DNA from 2 places in the Ancylobacter sp. IITR112 genome. Region 2 is predicted to be linked to the other one. Evidence: predicted binding sites of a transcription regulator. Region 2 holds the regulator's gene; the other holds the start of a gene.

What was found. Region 2 encodes PhoB, which activates phosphate uptake and scavenging genes when phosphate is short. Its sites were predicted from a motif close to TGTCATNNANCTGTCAT; they were not measured.
Region 1: AAC979_RS05270 (esterase-like activity of phytase family protein) is a predicted target of PhoB. The motif match lies at 2,016-2,032, and genes of this name have one in related genera.

Annotation. Positions count from the first base shown of each region.
Region 1 covers NZ_JBGCUS010000001.1:1,167,598-1,175,152, reverse strand. Annotated here, with positions in the region: gene AAC979_RS05280 (TIGR03862 family flavoprotein) at 1-109, opposite strand, end outside; gene recJ (single-stranded-DNA-specific exonuclease RecJ) at 116-1,936, opposite strand; gene AAC979_RS05270 (esterase-like activity of phytase family protein) at 2,101-3,459, shown strand; gene AAC979_RS05265 (DMT family transporter) at 3,511-4,386, opposite strand; gene AAC979_RS05260 (alpha/beta hydrolase) at 4,609-5,304, shown strand; gene AAC979_RS05255 (hypothetical protein) at 5,380-5,721, opposite strand; gene glpX (class II fructose-bisphosphatase) at 6,003-6,998, opposite strand; gene AAC979_RS05245 (homoserine dehydrogenase) at 7,012-7,555, opposite strand, start outside.
Region 2 covers NZ_JBGCUS010000001.1:4,055,626-4,063,180, reverse strand. Annotated here, with positions in the region: gene AAC979_RS19320 (ActR/PrrA/RegA family redox response regulator transcription factor) at 1-487, opposite strand, end outside; gene AAC979_RS19315 (ActS/PrrB/RegB family redox-sensitive histidine kinase) at 604-1,980, opposite strand; gene AAC979_RS19310 (polyhydroxyalkanoate depolymerase) at 2,172-3,527, shown strand; gene AAC979_RS19305 (bifunctional transcriptional activator/DNA repair enzyme AdaA) at 3,595-4,692, shown strand; gene phoB (phosphate regulon transcriptional regulator PhoB) at 4,730-5,431, opposite strand; gene phoU (phosphate signaling complex protein PhoU) at 5,466-6,179, opposite strand; gene pstB (phosphate ABC transporter ATP-binding protein PstB) at 6,205-7,026, opposite strand; gene pstA (phosphate ABC transporter permease PstA) at 7,035-7,555, opposite strand, start outside.

The DNA.
Region 1 (7,555 bases), 2.9 Mb from region 2:
TTCGCGAGTCATCGCAAGGGTCTGGTCGCACCGGCTGAGGATCCGATTCAGGAAGGGGGAGACGGGCGGCAGGCTCATGATCCGAGTCCGGCACGATGTCCAAGCCCATGTCGCATCAACCAATTTCCGGCGTGCCAACATCGCTGATGCGCAGGCTCACCTGCGTGCGACCCTGCCAGGAATCGAGGTCGAGCGTGCCGGCGACATGCAGCAATTGCCCCCGCGCCTCCAGCAGCGCCGCGCCGAGCGGCGTGTCGACCGCCCGGAAGGCGACGGCGGAGATCACCGCGCCATCCCCGCTGCGCAGCCTCACCCGCATCTGGCCGGCATTGCCGGGCTCGGCATAGACCACGCGATGGGCGGGAAAGGCGAAGATCGGCTGCGGATTGCCGGCGCCGAACGGGCCGGCGCGCTCGATCAGTTCCACCAGTTCCGGGGTCGCCCCTGCAGCGGAAAGCGCACCGTCGATCAGCGTCTCATCCACCGCCCGGGCGTCCTCGACCGTTTTCGCCAGCGCGTCTTCGAGATAGGCGCGCAAATCACCCAGCCGCTCCCGCGCCACGGTGAGGCCGGCCGCCATGGCATGGCCGCCGCCCTTCACCAGCAGGCCGGCCTCCACCGCCCCGCGCACCGCCCGCCCGACATCGACGCCCGGAATGGAACGGGCCGAGCCGGCACCCATCTCTCCGGTGAAGGCGATGGCGAAGGCGGGGCGGCCGAACTTCTCTTTCAGCCGCGCCGCCACCAGCCCGACCACGCCGGGATGCCAGCCCTGCCCGCTGGAAAGCACCACCGCCCCCGCCCCGGCGCGGCCCAGCGCCGCCTCGGCCTCCGCCTCGGCTTCGGCGACGATGGCGCGCTCCACCTGCTGGCGCTCGGCGTTGAGGCGGTCGAGCTCGGCGGCGATCGCCTGCGCCTCGATGGGATCGCGGGTCAGCAGCAGTCTGGTGCCAAGCGTCGCATCGCCGATGCGCCCGCCGGCATTGATGCGCGGACCGAGCAGAAAGCCGAGATGCCACGCCTTGGGCGGGCCGGAGAGGCGCGCCGCGTCCATCAGCGCGGTCAGGCCGGGCCGCTCGCGCTTGCGAAGCTGGATCAGCCCCTTGGTGACATAGGCGCGGTTGAGCCCGAGCAGCGGCACGACATCCGCCACCGTACCGAGCGCGACGAGATCGAGGCTGGTGAGCAGGTTGGGCTTGCGTCGCGCGTCATTCCACCAGCCGCGTTGTTCGAGTTCGCGCAGCAGCCCGACAGCGACGACGAAGACCAGCCCCACGGCGCAGAGATGGCCGAGGCCGGAGAGATCGTCGGCGCGGTTGGGGTTCACCAGCGCGGCCACATCGGGCAGCTCCTCGCCGGCCTGGTGATGGTCGATCACCACCACGTCGAGCCCCTTTTCACGGGCGCGGGCGAAGGGCTCGAAGCTCATCGTGCCGCAATCGACCGTCACCAGCAGCGTCGCGCCGCGCTCGGCCAGCGCCTCGATGGCCGGTATGTTGGGGCCATAGCCCTCGAAGATGCGGTCGGGAATGTGGAAGGCAGGGTCGAGCCCGCCGGCGCGCAGCACTTCCACCAGCAGGGCGGTGGCTGTGGCGCCGTCGACATCGTAATCGCCGAACACCGCCACCTTCTCCCCACGCATCACCGCATCGGCGAGGCGGGCGACGCAGGCCGGCATGTCGGTCAGCGTGTCGGGATCGGGCAGCAGACGCTTCACTGTCGGGTCGAGCCAGGCTTCCACCTCGTCGAGGGCGACGCCGCGCCCGGCCAGCACGCGGGCGAGGATTTCCGGCACGCCGTGGCGCTGGACGATGGCGAGCGTGGTCTGTGCGCCGCGCGCGTCCAGCCGCTCGCGCCAGAAGCGGCCGGTGACCGAACGGGACACGCCGAGAAAGGGACGCGGCGGCGGGGCGGCGGTGGGAAGGACAAGACTCATGGCGCGCAGGATAAGCCCGAACAACGCGCCCGCGTCGAGAGCTTCCCGCGCCGCCCCCCGCTGCGCCGCGTCACGGGCATGTCACGCTGCCGTAACGCGAGGGACATGGGCGGCGGGCAGAAGGCGCTCTCCGGCCTCGCGCCGCATGCTGAAAAGGACCCCCCATGACCCGCCGCTTCCGCCTCTCACTACTCGCCGGCGCCGCCCTCGCCGTGCTCGCCACGGGCGCCCGCGCCGACGAGACCTTTCCCGCCACGCTCGCCGGCCATGCCGTGCTGCCGGCGGAAACCTTCATCGCCATGCCGGACGACGCGCCGGCGGACCTGAAGGTCTCCGGCAAGTTCACGACCGGCACGCGCGTCGATGCCGTCGGCACGGTGGAAGGCAAGTCCGCCGGCCGCCCCACCGGCGTCAAGCTGCCCTTCCAGGGCCAGCCGGTGCAGGGCCATTCCGGCATCAAGGTGATGCCGGATGGCAGCTTCTGGATCATCACCGATAACGGCTTCGGCTCGAAGGCCAACAGCCCCGACGCGGCGCTGTTCCTGCGCCACTACACGGTGGACTGGGCCACCGGCACGTTCCAGCCGGTCGAGACCATCTTCCTCACCGATCCCGACAAGAAGGTACCGTTCCGCATCGTCCATGAGGGCACCGAGAAGCGCTATCTGACCGGCGCCGATTTCGATATTGAGAGCTTCCAGATCATCGGCGACGATATCTGGATCGGCGAGGAGTTCGGCCCCTATCTGATCAAGGCGGACAAGAGCGGCAAGGTGCTCGCTTTGTTCGAGACGGTGGCCGGCGAGACCCCGGTGCGCTCGCCCGACCATTACGCCGTCGCCTCCCCCGCCGCGCCGAACGCGCCCGCCACCTTCAACGCCCGCCGCTCCAAGGGCTATGAGGGCATGGCGGCCTCCAAGGACGGCAAATATCTCTACGCCCTGCTCGAAGGCCCGCTGTGGGACGCCGACAAGAAGGACTGGCAGAAGACCGCCGACGGCAAGGAATTCCTGCCGATCCTCGAATTCGACGTGGCGAACCAGAAGTGGACCGGCCGCATGTGGCAATACGTTCTGGAACAGAACGGCAATGCCATCGGCGACTTCAACATGATCGACGGCACCACCGGCCTCATCATCGAGCGCGACAATGGCGAGGGCACGGCCGACAAGGCCTGCGCCGCCGGGACCAAGGGGTCGGACTGCTTCCACGACCTCGCCAAGTTCAAGCGCATCTACAAGATCGAGCTGACCGACGCCAATGCCGGCCAGCCGGTGCGCAAGATCGGCCATATCGACCTGATGAAGATCGCCGATCCGGACAAGAAGGCACGCAAGCCGCTCAATGACGGCGTGCTGACCTTCCCCTTCTTCACCATCGAGAATGTCGACGTGGTTGACGCCAGCCACATCGTCGTCGGCAACGACAACAACCTGCCCTTCTCCTCCTCGCGCGATCCGGCGAAGGCGGATGACAACGAGCTGATCCTGCTGGAAGTCGGCGAGTTCCTGAAGGCGAAGTGAGCCGAACGGACAAAGACAGGCCGGGGCGGCGACGTTCCGGCCTTCGTCCGCTCACGCCGTGTCGGGCAGAGTGGGGTCGGGCAGGTTGGGCGGACGGCGCAGGATGAGCGCGACACCCGCCACCATGATGAGTGCGCCGGCGATCTTCACCGGCGAGGGATCGTCACCGATCAGCAGGATGCCGAAAGCCACGGTGAGCAGCGGATTGAGCATCGAGAAGGGCACGACGGCATTGATGGGATGGCGCTGCAGCAGCCAGTACCAGATGCCATAGGCGAGGATGGACGAGGCAATGGCGCTGTAGGCGACGCTGAACCAGCCCGGCCAGCCCGCCGTCAGCACCATGCCCCACCGATCCCCCTCGAAAAACCACGACAGCACGAGGATCTGCGGAATCGCGAACAGCGACGACCAGCCCATGATGGTCATCGGGCCGGTGCCCTTGAGCTGCTTGATGATGAGATTGGTCACCGCCCAGCCGGTGGCGCTGACCACCAGCAGGAACAGCGCCAGCGGCGGCGGAAGGGTGGGACCGAGGGCGAGCACGAAGATGCCCGCCACCGACACGGCCAGCCCGGCGAGGCGGACCTTGCCGAGCCGTTCCTTCAGCACCAGGCAGGCGAGCAGGGTGGCGATCGGCGCACCCAACTGGATGATGACGGCGCTGGTACCGGCCTCCGAATCGGCCAGCGCGGCGAAGAGCAGGCCGAAATGCACGGTGCCGAAGGTGAAGGACACCAGCAGCACGCCGGGCACCTGGTCGCGGCGCAGATGCAGCACCGGGCACAGCAGCAGCGCCACCAGCGCGAAGCGCAGCGCGCTCATCATCATCGGCGGAATTTCCGCGATGCCCTGCTTGATGACGATCATGTTAAGGGCCCACACGCAGATGACGGTGAGCGCGAGCAGCTTGTGCTTGAACGGCATGGGACCGGGACGGCAGGAGGCAGGGAGACGGCCCGCAGACGGGCGCGGGAGACGGCGCGAGTCGCGCGCCGTTCCTGGCTGATAGGCCACCGCCCCGCCGCTGCAAAGACCCCTGGCGCCCATGCCTGTCCTGCGCGGCTGTCATGTCGCCCTCGGCGGGGATGGGCGACGCTCGGCAGCTCACGGGTTGCGCGGGCGCGCCGGCCCATTATGGTGCGCGCCATGCTGAACCTGTCTCTGCTCGGTCGTCTCGCCTTCGCCCATGCCGCGCCGTCGAAGCCGGCGCTGGCGCCCGGCCGTCACGATCTCGGCCTGTTCGAGACCCGCGACGCCGTGCTGATCGTGCCGGAGGGGATCGACCCCGCACGGCCGACCCCCATGGTGACGCTGTTCCATGGCGGCGGCGGCAGCGCCGAGAAGATCCTGCCGATGCTGCGCCGCCATGCCGAGACGCGCGGCTTCCTGCTGCTGGTGCCGCAATCGCTGCTGCCGACCTGGGACATCGTCATCGCCGGCAACGGGCCGGACCTTGAGCGGCTCGACCTCGCGCTGGCCGAAGTGGCGTCGCGTTTTAGGCTCGACCCCACCCATTTTGCCTTTGCCGGCCATTCCGATGGCGGCAGCTATTCGCTCTCCACCGGGCTGAGCAATGGGCGCGTCGTCACCCATATCCTCGCCTTCTCCGCCGGTTTCATGACCGTGCTGGCGCAGGAGGGCGCGCCGAAAGTGTTCATCGCCCACGGCCAGAACGACACCCAGACACCGATCAACACCGCCGGCCGCTCTCATGCCGCGAAGCTCCGCCCGGCCGGCTATGAGCTGACCTATATCGAGCACCCCGGCCCGCACGCCTCGCAGCCGGACATGGTGCAGCTCGGGGTGGATTATTTCCTCAAGGACGCGGCGAAGGCGGGCTGAGCCCCCTCGCAGCGACACGAAAAAGGCCGGCGCGAGGCCGGCCTTTCCGTCTGTCGTCGCAGGGGGCGAAGGCGCTCAGGCGACCTTCTTCACCGTCTTGGCGATCTCGGCCACCTTGGCGTCGAACGAACCGATGAGCGCACCGAACTCGGCGGGGCTGCCCTTCAGCGCGGTGGCGAGGTCGGACGCCCAGGTGCTGTTGCGCAGGGTGAATGTGGTGGTGGCGGAGGAGCCATACTTCTTGGCCAGCCGGTCGGCGACCTTGAACGGGATCGGCTCGGCGGCCATGTAGGTGGTCGTCGGATGCTCCTTCACGAAGGCCGCATAGGCCTCGGCGACCTCGGTGTACTTATCTTCGCCGATAAGGCCGACGATCTTCGACTGCAGGGCGGGGATCTCGGAGTGAGGAGCGGGCATGGGTCGTTCCCTTGGCAATTGGCTTGGCGTTCGGGTGCCCGGCGCCCCTGAGCGGCGCGCCTTGGCACGGCTCTGGTATACAGCACACCGCGCGCAGGCCAAAGCGTGAGTTGCACACCCCTCCCGGCAGAAGGCGAAACGAGAACGGGGCGCCATGGCGCCCCTGGTTAAGATCCGTCATCCCGGCCGCAGCGCGGCGAAGAGCCGGGATCGCTCTCCCTTCCGCATGCGATCCCGGATCGGCCTCCGGCCGTCCGGGATGTCAGCACGCATGTGGCGGCTCAGCCGAGATGGAATTTCGAGAGGTCGCGATGCTCGGCCTCGATCCAGCGCACCGTGCCGGTGGCGGAGCGCATGACGACGGTGTGGGTCTTCACCACGCCCTTCTCATATTTCACGCCCTTGAGCAGATTGCCCGTGGTGACGCCGGTCGCGGCGATAAGGCAGTCGCCACGCACCATGTCGGTGATGGTGTAGATCTTCTTCGGGTCGGCGACGCCCATCTTCTTGGCGCGCTCGCGCTTGGCGTCGCTGTCAAGGATGAGGCGGGTGTACATCTCGCCGCCGATGCAGCGCAGCGCCGCCGCCGCCAGCACGCCCTCCGGCGCGCCGCCGGTGCCGAGATAGATGTCGATGCCGGTCTCGTCCGGGTTGGTGGTGTGGATCACGCCGGCGACATCGCCATCGGTGATCAGCTGCACGGCGGCGCCGGTCCGGCGCACCGCCTCGATGATGGCGGCATGGCGCGGACGGTCGAGGATCAGCGCGCTGATCTCCGAGGGCTTCACGCCCTTGGCCTTCGCCAGCGACTGGATGTTGTCCTCGGGGCTGGCGTCAATGTCGATCGTGCCCTTGGGATAACCCGGGCCGATGGCGATCTTGTCCATATAGACATCGGGCGCGTAGAGCATGGTGCCGCCCTCGGCCATCGCCATCACGGCGATGGAGCCCGGCATGTTCTTGGCGCAGAGCGTGGTGCCTTCCAGCGGATCGACGGCGATATCCACCGCCGGGCCCTTGCCGGTACCCACTTCCTCGCCGATGAACAGCATCGGGGCCTCGTCGCGCTCGCCCTCGCCGATGACGATGCGGCCGGCAATGGGCAGGCGGTTCAGTTCGCGGCGCATGGCGTCCACCGCCGCCTTGTCCGCCGCCTTCTCGTCGCCCCGCCCGCGCAGGCTGGCCGACGCCACGGCCGCGCGCTCGGTGACCCGAACCAGTTCGAGCGTCAGAATGCGCTCAAGCACCTGGTCCGCCTTGACCGTGATCCCCGCCATCGTCCCTGCCCCCTCAGTCCTTCTCGATCCGTATCACCTGCGGCGGCGAGGCGATGACGCCATCAATCTCGATGGCGGCGATCGCACGGCGCACCGCGTCCTCATTGGTGGCGTAGGTGATCAGCACCACCGGTGCCGGGTCCTCCGCGCTCTCCGCCCGGTCGCCCCCGTGAGGCCGGCCGCGACGGTGCTGCATTATGGACTCGAGCGAGATGTTCTGCTCGGCCATATGGCGGGCAATGGCGGCCGCCGTACCCGGCCGGTCGACCGCGGCGAGGCGGATATAATAGCCGCCTTCGTGCCGACGGATCGCCGCTTTCTCGGCCGGCTGAAGGTTCGCCGCCTTCCAGCCGAAGGGCGCGCCGACGGTGCCGGCGGCGGCATCGCACAGGTCGGCCACCACGGCGGAAGCGGTGGCATCGCCGCCCGCGCCCGGTCCGACAAGGGTGAGCGCCACCGCGTCGCCGTCGATCGCCACCGCATTGGTCACACCGGAGACCTGCGCGATCGGCCAGTGCTTGGGCACCATGGTCGGGTGCACGCGCAGTTCCACCTGC
Region 2 (7,555 bases):
CATTGCGGCCGCACAGCTCATAGACGCGCTGAATATGCTCCCAGCGCACCCGGTCGGCCGACATCGGGTTTTCCGGTAGCTGGGGCTTGTAGTCGCCCTGCGCGTTGAGGGCGGCGCAGATGTCGTCGGCATCGGCCGGCTTGGCGAGATAGTCGACGGCGCCGATCTTCACCGCGTTCACGGCAGTGGCGATGTTGCCATAGCCGGTGAGGATGATGCCGCGCGCTTCCGGCCGGCGGCGCTTCAGGGCGGAAATCACGTCGAGGCCGTTGCCGTCGCCGAGGCGCATGTCGACCACGGCATAGGCGGGCGCGCTGCCTTCGACGCTGGCGAGCCCATCGGCCACGGTCTCGGCCGTGGTCACCATGAAGCCGCGGGTTTCCATCGCCCGCGCGAGGCGCTGCAGAAACGGCCGGTCGTCATCGACGATGAGCAGCGTGCGGTCCTGCGGTTCCATGGCGGTATCGAGCATCTCAACGCTTTCCATTGTGCCGGCTGCGGCCTCGCCCCGGCGGGCGGGCCCGCGCGGCGATGCGTCGCCAATTCGACTTTTGATCAAGCTTATACCCCATGGGCAGCGAGATCAAAATGTCGCAACCCCTTCTACGGCCGTGCGGCCACGCCGGTGTCGCTCTCCGCTTCACGATCACCTGATATGTCGATCAGCCCGCGCGGCCAGCGCACGCCGACAGAGGCGCCATGCGCCGGCGGGGGGCGGTTGACGAAGGTGAGCGCGGCGCCGGTGCGCTCCAGCAGCGTCTTGGCGATGAACACCCCGAGGCCGAGGCCGTTCTGGTCCTCGCCTTCCGATTCCGCGCCGCGCTTCCAGCGGTTGCGCCCCCGGCTGGTGACATAGGGCGCGCCGATGCTGTCCAGCAGCTCGATGGGAAAGCCCGGCCCGTCATCGGTGACGGAGATCGTCACCTCCTCCTCGCTCCAGCTGGCAACGATGTTGACGCGGCTTTCGGCGAAATCGACGGCATTCTCGACGATGTTGCCGAGGCCGTAGAGCAGGCCGGGATTGCGGGCGATGATCGGCTCGCCCGGGGCGCCATTGGGCAGGGTGACGGCGATGGTGATGCCGAAATTGCGGTGCGGCGCCACCACATCCTCCAGCAGATGTGAGATCGGCATGCGGTCGAAAGGCGCCTCGCCGGAATCCAGCGTGGTGAGCCGGCGCAGAATGGCGCGGCAGCGCTCGGCCTGCTCGCTCACCAGCTTGACGTCCTCGCTCAGCGGACTGTCGGGCGGCAGCGAACGTGCCAGTTCCTTCGCCACCACGGTGATGGTGGCGAGCGGCGTGCCGAGTTCATGCGCCGCCGCCGCCGCCAGTCCGTCAAGCGCGGAGAGGTGCTGCTCGCGCGCCAGCACCAGCTCGGTGGCTGCCAATGCCTCGGACAGCTCGCGCGTTTCCTCCGCCACCCGCCAGGCATGCACACCCATGAAGGCGATGGCGATGGCGAGCGCCAGCCAGATGCCGACGAGATAGAGCGTCGGCAGTTCCGGCACCTCGCCGAGCGCGCTGCTCGCCGCCCAGGGCAGCGGCATGTGCCAGAAGCCGACCAGCGCCGCGCACAGTGCCGCCAGCACGCCGAGCAGAATGGTGGTGCGCGGCGACAGCGCCGTCGCCGAGATCAGCACGGGGGCGAGAAACAGCAGCGCGAAGGGGTTGGACAGCCCGCCGGTGAGGAACAGCAGGGCGCCGAGCTGCAGGATATCATAGGCCAGCAGCCATGCCGCCTCCACATCCGACAGCCGCCGCGCGCCGGGATTGCGCAGGCGAAGCGCCAGATTGAGCCAGGCGGACAGCGCCACCACGGCAAGGCTCGCGCCGATGGGCAGCGAGAATCCCAGCAGCCACTGCACCACCACGATAGCCACGGTCTGGCCGGAAATCGCCAGCCAGCGCAGGCGGATGAGCGTATCCAGCCGCAGCCCGAAAAAGCGCTCGCCAATGGGATGATCGAGGGAAAGCGACATGAAACGGCCCCTGCGCGCACCGTTCGCGGACGGGCGCGGCCCTCTATAGCCTTTCGTGAAGCTGTCATGCGAGGGTGGAGTCGCGTTGACGCGGGCGTGAAAGAGCCTATTTATGCTGCAATGCACAAGAACGGCCAGCGAGGACCGATCACGGGGACGGTACCAAAGCGGCGCGGACGACGGAGGACAGCATGGCGATCGGCGTTTTCGGCGATATGCCCGATGCGACGGAAGCGGTAGCCTCGCCCGAGGCGACGCTGGAGGTGGCCTCGGCCCTGACACGGCCGATGTACTGGATGTTCGAACTCGGCCATGCCGCGCTCGACCCGCTGCGGGTCATGGCCGATGCCGGGCGGCTGTTCTACCGCAACCCGGCCAACCCGCTGAGCCATACCGGCTTCGGCAAGACCATGTCGGCCTCGCTGGAAATGTTCGAGCGGACGACGCGGCGCTATGGCAAGCCGGAATGGGGCATTGACGAGGTTAGCGTCGGCGGCGTCAGCGTGCCGGTCGAGATCGAGACCGTGTGGGAGCGGCCCTTCTGCAAGCTGCTGCACTTCCGCCGCGACTTCGCGCAGAAGCCGCGCCGGCCGCAGCCGCGCATGGTGATCGTCGCACCGCTGTCGGGCCATTACGCGACGCTGCTGCGCGGCACGGTGCAGACCCTGCTGACCAATCACGATGTCTACATCACCGACTGGGTGGACGCGCGCAACGTGCCGGTGTCGGAGGGGCCGTTCAGCCTCGACGACTATATCGACTACGTCATCGACATCTTCCACCATCTCGGTGGCGGGGTGCATGCGCTCGCGGTCTGCCAGCCGGCCGTGCCGGTGCTCGCCGCCGTGGCGCGGATGGAAGAGATGGGCGACCCCGACGTGCCGGCTTCCATGGTGCTGATGGGCGGGCCGATCGACACGCGCGAAAGCCCGACGGCGGTGAACCATTTCGCGGAAGAGCGCGGCATCGAGTGGTTCCAGCGCAATGTCATCACCACCGTGCCCTGGCCCAATGCCGGGGTGATGCGGCAGGTCTATCCCGGCTTTCTCCAGTTGCACGGCTTCATGGCGATGAATCTGGAGCGCCATCTGAAAGCCCATGCCGACATGTTCGGCCACCTCGTCAAGGGCGACGGCGATTCCGCCGCCAAGCACCGCGAGTTCTACGACGAATATCTCTCGGTCATGGATTTGCCGGCGGAATATTACCTGCAGACGCTGCAGACCGTGTTCATCGACCATGCGCTGCCGCGCGGGCTGATGACCCATCGCGGCGCCAGGGTCGATCCGTCGAAGATCCGCAATGTCGCGCTGCTCACCGTCGAGGGCGAGAATGACGACATTTCCGGCATCGGCCAGACGCGGGCGGCGCAAACCCTGTGCTCCGGGCTCGCCGACGACATGAAGGCGCATTACCTGCAGCCGACCGTGGGCCATTACGGCGTGTTCAACGGCTCGCGCTTCCGCGCCGAAATCGCCCCGCGCATCTCCGACTTTGTGCTCTCGCATAACTGGCCGAAGAAGGGGCACAACCAGCCGGAAAGTTGAGGGCGCCGGGAAAATAACCGCCCGTTTTCCGGCGGCGCCGGTGCCGGCGCGGTGCTAGCGTCGGGCCATGCCGACCGAAACCCTGCACGACCTGTTCGACCTCACCTTGCCGGACGCCGCCACGCTCTATCAGGCGCTGCTGGCGCGTGACGCGCGCTATGAGGGGCGCGCCTATGTCTGCGTCGCCACGACGGGCATCTTTTGCCGGCTCACCTGCCCGGCGCGCAAGCCGCTGATCGAGAATTGCAGCTTCCGCCCCACCATCGGCGCCTGCATCGAAGCTGGCTTCCGCCCGTGCAAGCGCTGCCATCCGCTGCGGCCCGCCGCTGAGGCGGACCCGATGATCGCGGCGCTGCTCGCCGCGCTCGACGCGCGCCCGGCCTATCGCTTCGGCGAGGACGACATCACCCGCATGGGCTATGACCTCTCCACCGTCCGCCGTGCCTTCAAGCGGCAATTCGGCATGACCTTTCTCGACATGGCCCGGCACCGGCGGCTGCGCGAGGGCTTCGAGACGCTGGCGCTCGGCGGATCGGTCATCGCCGCGCAGCAGGAGGCCGGCTTCCAGTCCGCCAGCGCCTTCCGCGCCGCCTTCGCCCGGCTGATCGGCTGCGCACCGGGCGAGATCGCCGGCGAGGGGCGGCTGCTCGCCGACTGGATCGGCACGCCGCTCGGCGACATGATCGCGATTTCCAGCGCCACCCATCTCCACCTGCTCGAATTCGTTGAGCGGCGCGGCCTGCCGGCGGAGATCACCCGGCTGCGCAAGGGCGCGAAGGGGGAGCTGGGGATCGGCAGCTATGCGCCAACGGAGAGCATCCGCGCCGAACTCGCGGCCTATTTCGCCGGCCGGTCGGCGGAGTTTGCCACGCCTGTCGCGCTCGACGGCAGCGCCTTCACCCGCGCCGTCTGGGCGGAACTGCGGCGCATACCGGCCGGCGCGACGGCGAGCTATGCCGACATCGCCCGCCGGATCGGCGCGCCCTCCGCCATCCGCGCCGTGGCGCGGGCGAACGGCGCCAACCAGCTCGCGCTCATCATCCCCTGCCACCGTGTGCTCGGTACTGACGGCGCCCTCACCGGCTATGGCGGCGGGCTGTGGCGCAAGCAGCGCCTGCTGGAAATCGAGGCGCACTACCGCGCCGCGCCGGCACGCACAGCCTGAGGCGGCGGGCGGTGACCGGCCGGCGGCTCGCCCGCGCTCAGTGCGCGCGGGCGAACATCTCGTTGAAGGAATAGCCGGAGCCGCGCACGGTGCGGATCGGGTCCGGCTGGCGCGGACGGTTGAGCGCCTTGCGCAGCCGGCCGACATGCACATCGACCGTACGCTCGTCGATATAAACGTCCTGCCCCCACACGCCGTCGAGCAACTGCTCGCGCGAATAGACCCGGCCGGGCGACTGCATGAGAAATTCCAGCAGGCGGAATTCCGTCGGGCCGAGATGCAGTTCCCGCCCGGCGCGGTGCACGCGCTTGGTCTCGCGGTCGAGCTCGATGTCGCCGGCCCGCAGCAAGGTGGAGATGTGCTCCGGCTTGGCGCGGCGCAGCAGCGCCCGCACCCGGGCCACCAGCTCGGGGACGGAGAACGGCTTCACCACATAGTCATCCGCACCGGTGGCGAGACCGCGCACGCGCTCGGTCTCCTCGCCGCGGGCGGTGAGCATGAGGATCGGCATCCGCTCGGTTTCCGGCCGGGCGCGCAGGCGGCGGCACAGTTCGATGCCGGAGAGGCCGGGCAGCATCCAGTCGAGGATGAGGAGGTCCGGCACGCTTTCGCGCAGCCTTGTCTCCGCCTCGTCGCCCCGCCCGACATTATCGACCGAATAGCCTTCGGATTCGAGATTGTAGCGGAGCAGGAGGGTGAGGGGCTCCTCATCCTCCACGATCAGTATGTTGGTGGGCATGATGTCGTTCCCGAGCGGTCGCGGGTCGCCGGCGTCAGGCCGGGAACGCGACGCTGGTCAGGCTGCTGGTGTCCTGCTTGGGACGCTCCTCGGTGAGAAGCTGGCCGGTCACAAGATAGTGGATGGTCTCGGCGATGTTGGTCGCGTGGTCGCCGATGCGCTCGATGTTCTTGGCGCAGAACAGCAGATGCGTGCACAGCGAGATGTTGCGCGGATCCTCCATCATATAGGTGAGGAGTTCGCGGAACAGCGAGGTGTAGAGCACATCGACCTCGCCGTCGCGCTGCCAGACTTCCAGCGCCCGCGTCTCGTCGCGGGTGGCATAGGCGTCGAGCACCACTTTGAGCTGTTCGAGCACGATGGTGGACATGTGCTCCACGCCGCGCACCAGCTTCTGCGGGTGGAACTCGCCGGTGAGGGCGAGCACACGCTTGCCGGTGTTCTTGGCGAGGTCGCCAATGCGCTCGAGATCATTGGCGATGCGCATCGCCGCGACGATCTCGCGCAGGTCGCCGGCCAGCGGCTGGCGACGGGCGATGATGAGCACCGCCTTTTCCTCGATCTCGCGCTGCAGCAGGTCGACCGGACCGTCGAGCACGATCACCTTCTGCGCCAGTTCCGTGTCGCGCTTGACCAGCGCCTGCACGGAATCGGCGACGAGGCGCTCGGACTGTCCGCCCATCTCGACGACGCTGCGGCCGAGTTCCTTGAGGTCGGTGTCGAATGACGAGACGATATGTTCGGTCATGGGGCAGGCCTCTCTCGTCGCGGGCTCAACCGAACCGGCCGGTGATGTAGTCGCGGGTGCGGGCTTCGCGCGGGTTGGTGAAAATCTCGTTCGACGCGGCGACCTCGATCAGCTCGCCGAGATAGAAGAACGAGGTGATGTCGGCGCAGCGCGCCGCCTGCTGCATGTTGTGGGTGACGATGACGATGGTGAATTCCTGCTTCAGCTCGTCGATCAGATCTTCGATCTTCGAGGTGGAGATCGGGTCGAGCGCCGAGGTGGGCTCGTCGAGCAGGATCACTTCCGGCCGCACCGCGATGGTGCGGGCGATGCACAGGCGCTGCTGCTGGCCGCCGGACATGCCGAGCGCGGAAGTGTGGAGCCGGTCCTTGGTCTCCTCCCAGATCGCCGCCTTGCGCAGGCACCACTCGACACGCTCGTCCATCTGCGCCTTGGAGAGGCGCTCATGCAGGCGCACGCCGAAGGCGATGTTGTCGTAGATCGACATCGGGAAGGGCGTCGGCTTCTGGAACACCATGCCGATGCGCGAGCGCACCACGGTGGAGTCGAGATCCTTGCTCAGCAGGTCCGCGCCGTCGAACAGGATCTTCCCTTCCGCGCGCTGGCCGGGATAGAGCTGGTACATGCGGTTGAAGATGCGCAGCAGCGTGGACTTGCCGCAGCCCGAGGGCCCGATCATCGCGGTGACGCGCTTTTCCGGGATCTCGAAATTGATGTTCTTCAGCGCGTGGTTGTCGCCGTAGAAGAAGTTCAGCTTCTCGACCTTGAGCTTGGCTTCGGCCGCCGGCGCGGTGGCGCGGTTGACGGCGGAGGCGATGTCGATCGACGTTTCAGGTGCGAAGTTCATGGTCCGTCTCACTTCATCTTCGCCAGGACGAGGCGGGAAAGGATGTTCAGGGTCAGCACCCCGACGGTGATGAGCAGGGCGCCGGCCCAGGCCAGCGCAACCCAGTCCTCGAAGGGGCTGGCCGCATATTGATAGATCGCGATCGGCAGGCTGGCCATGGGCGCATCGAGGCTGACCGACCAGCCATTATTGCCGAGCGAGGTGAACAGCAGCGGCGCGGTCTCGCCGGCGGCGCGGGCAACGGCGAGCAGGATGCCGGTGACGATGCCCGCCCGGGCGGCGCGCCAGGTGACGAAGGTGACGACCTTCCACTGCGGGGCGCCGAGGGCGAAGGCGGCTTCGCGCAGGCCGATGGGGACGAGGTTCAGCATGTCTTCCGTCGTGCGCACCACCACCGGAATGATGATGATCGCCAGGGCGATAGCACCCGCCCAGCCGGAGAAGCCGCCGAAGGGGACGACCAGGAGCTGGTAGACGAACAGGCCGATGAGGATGGACGGGGCCGACAGCAGCACGTCATTGACGAAGC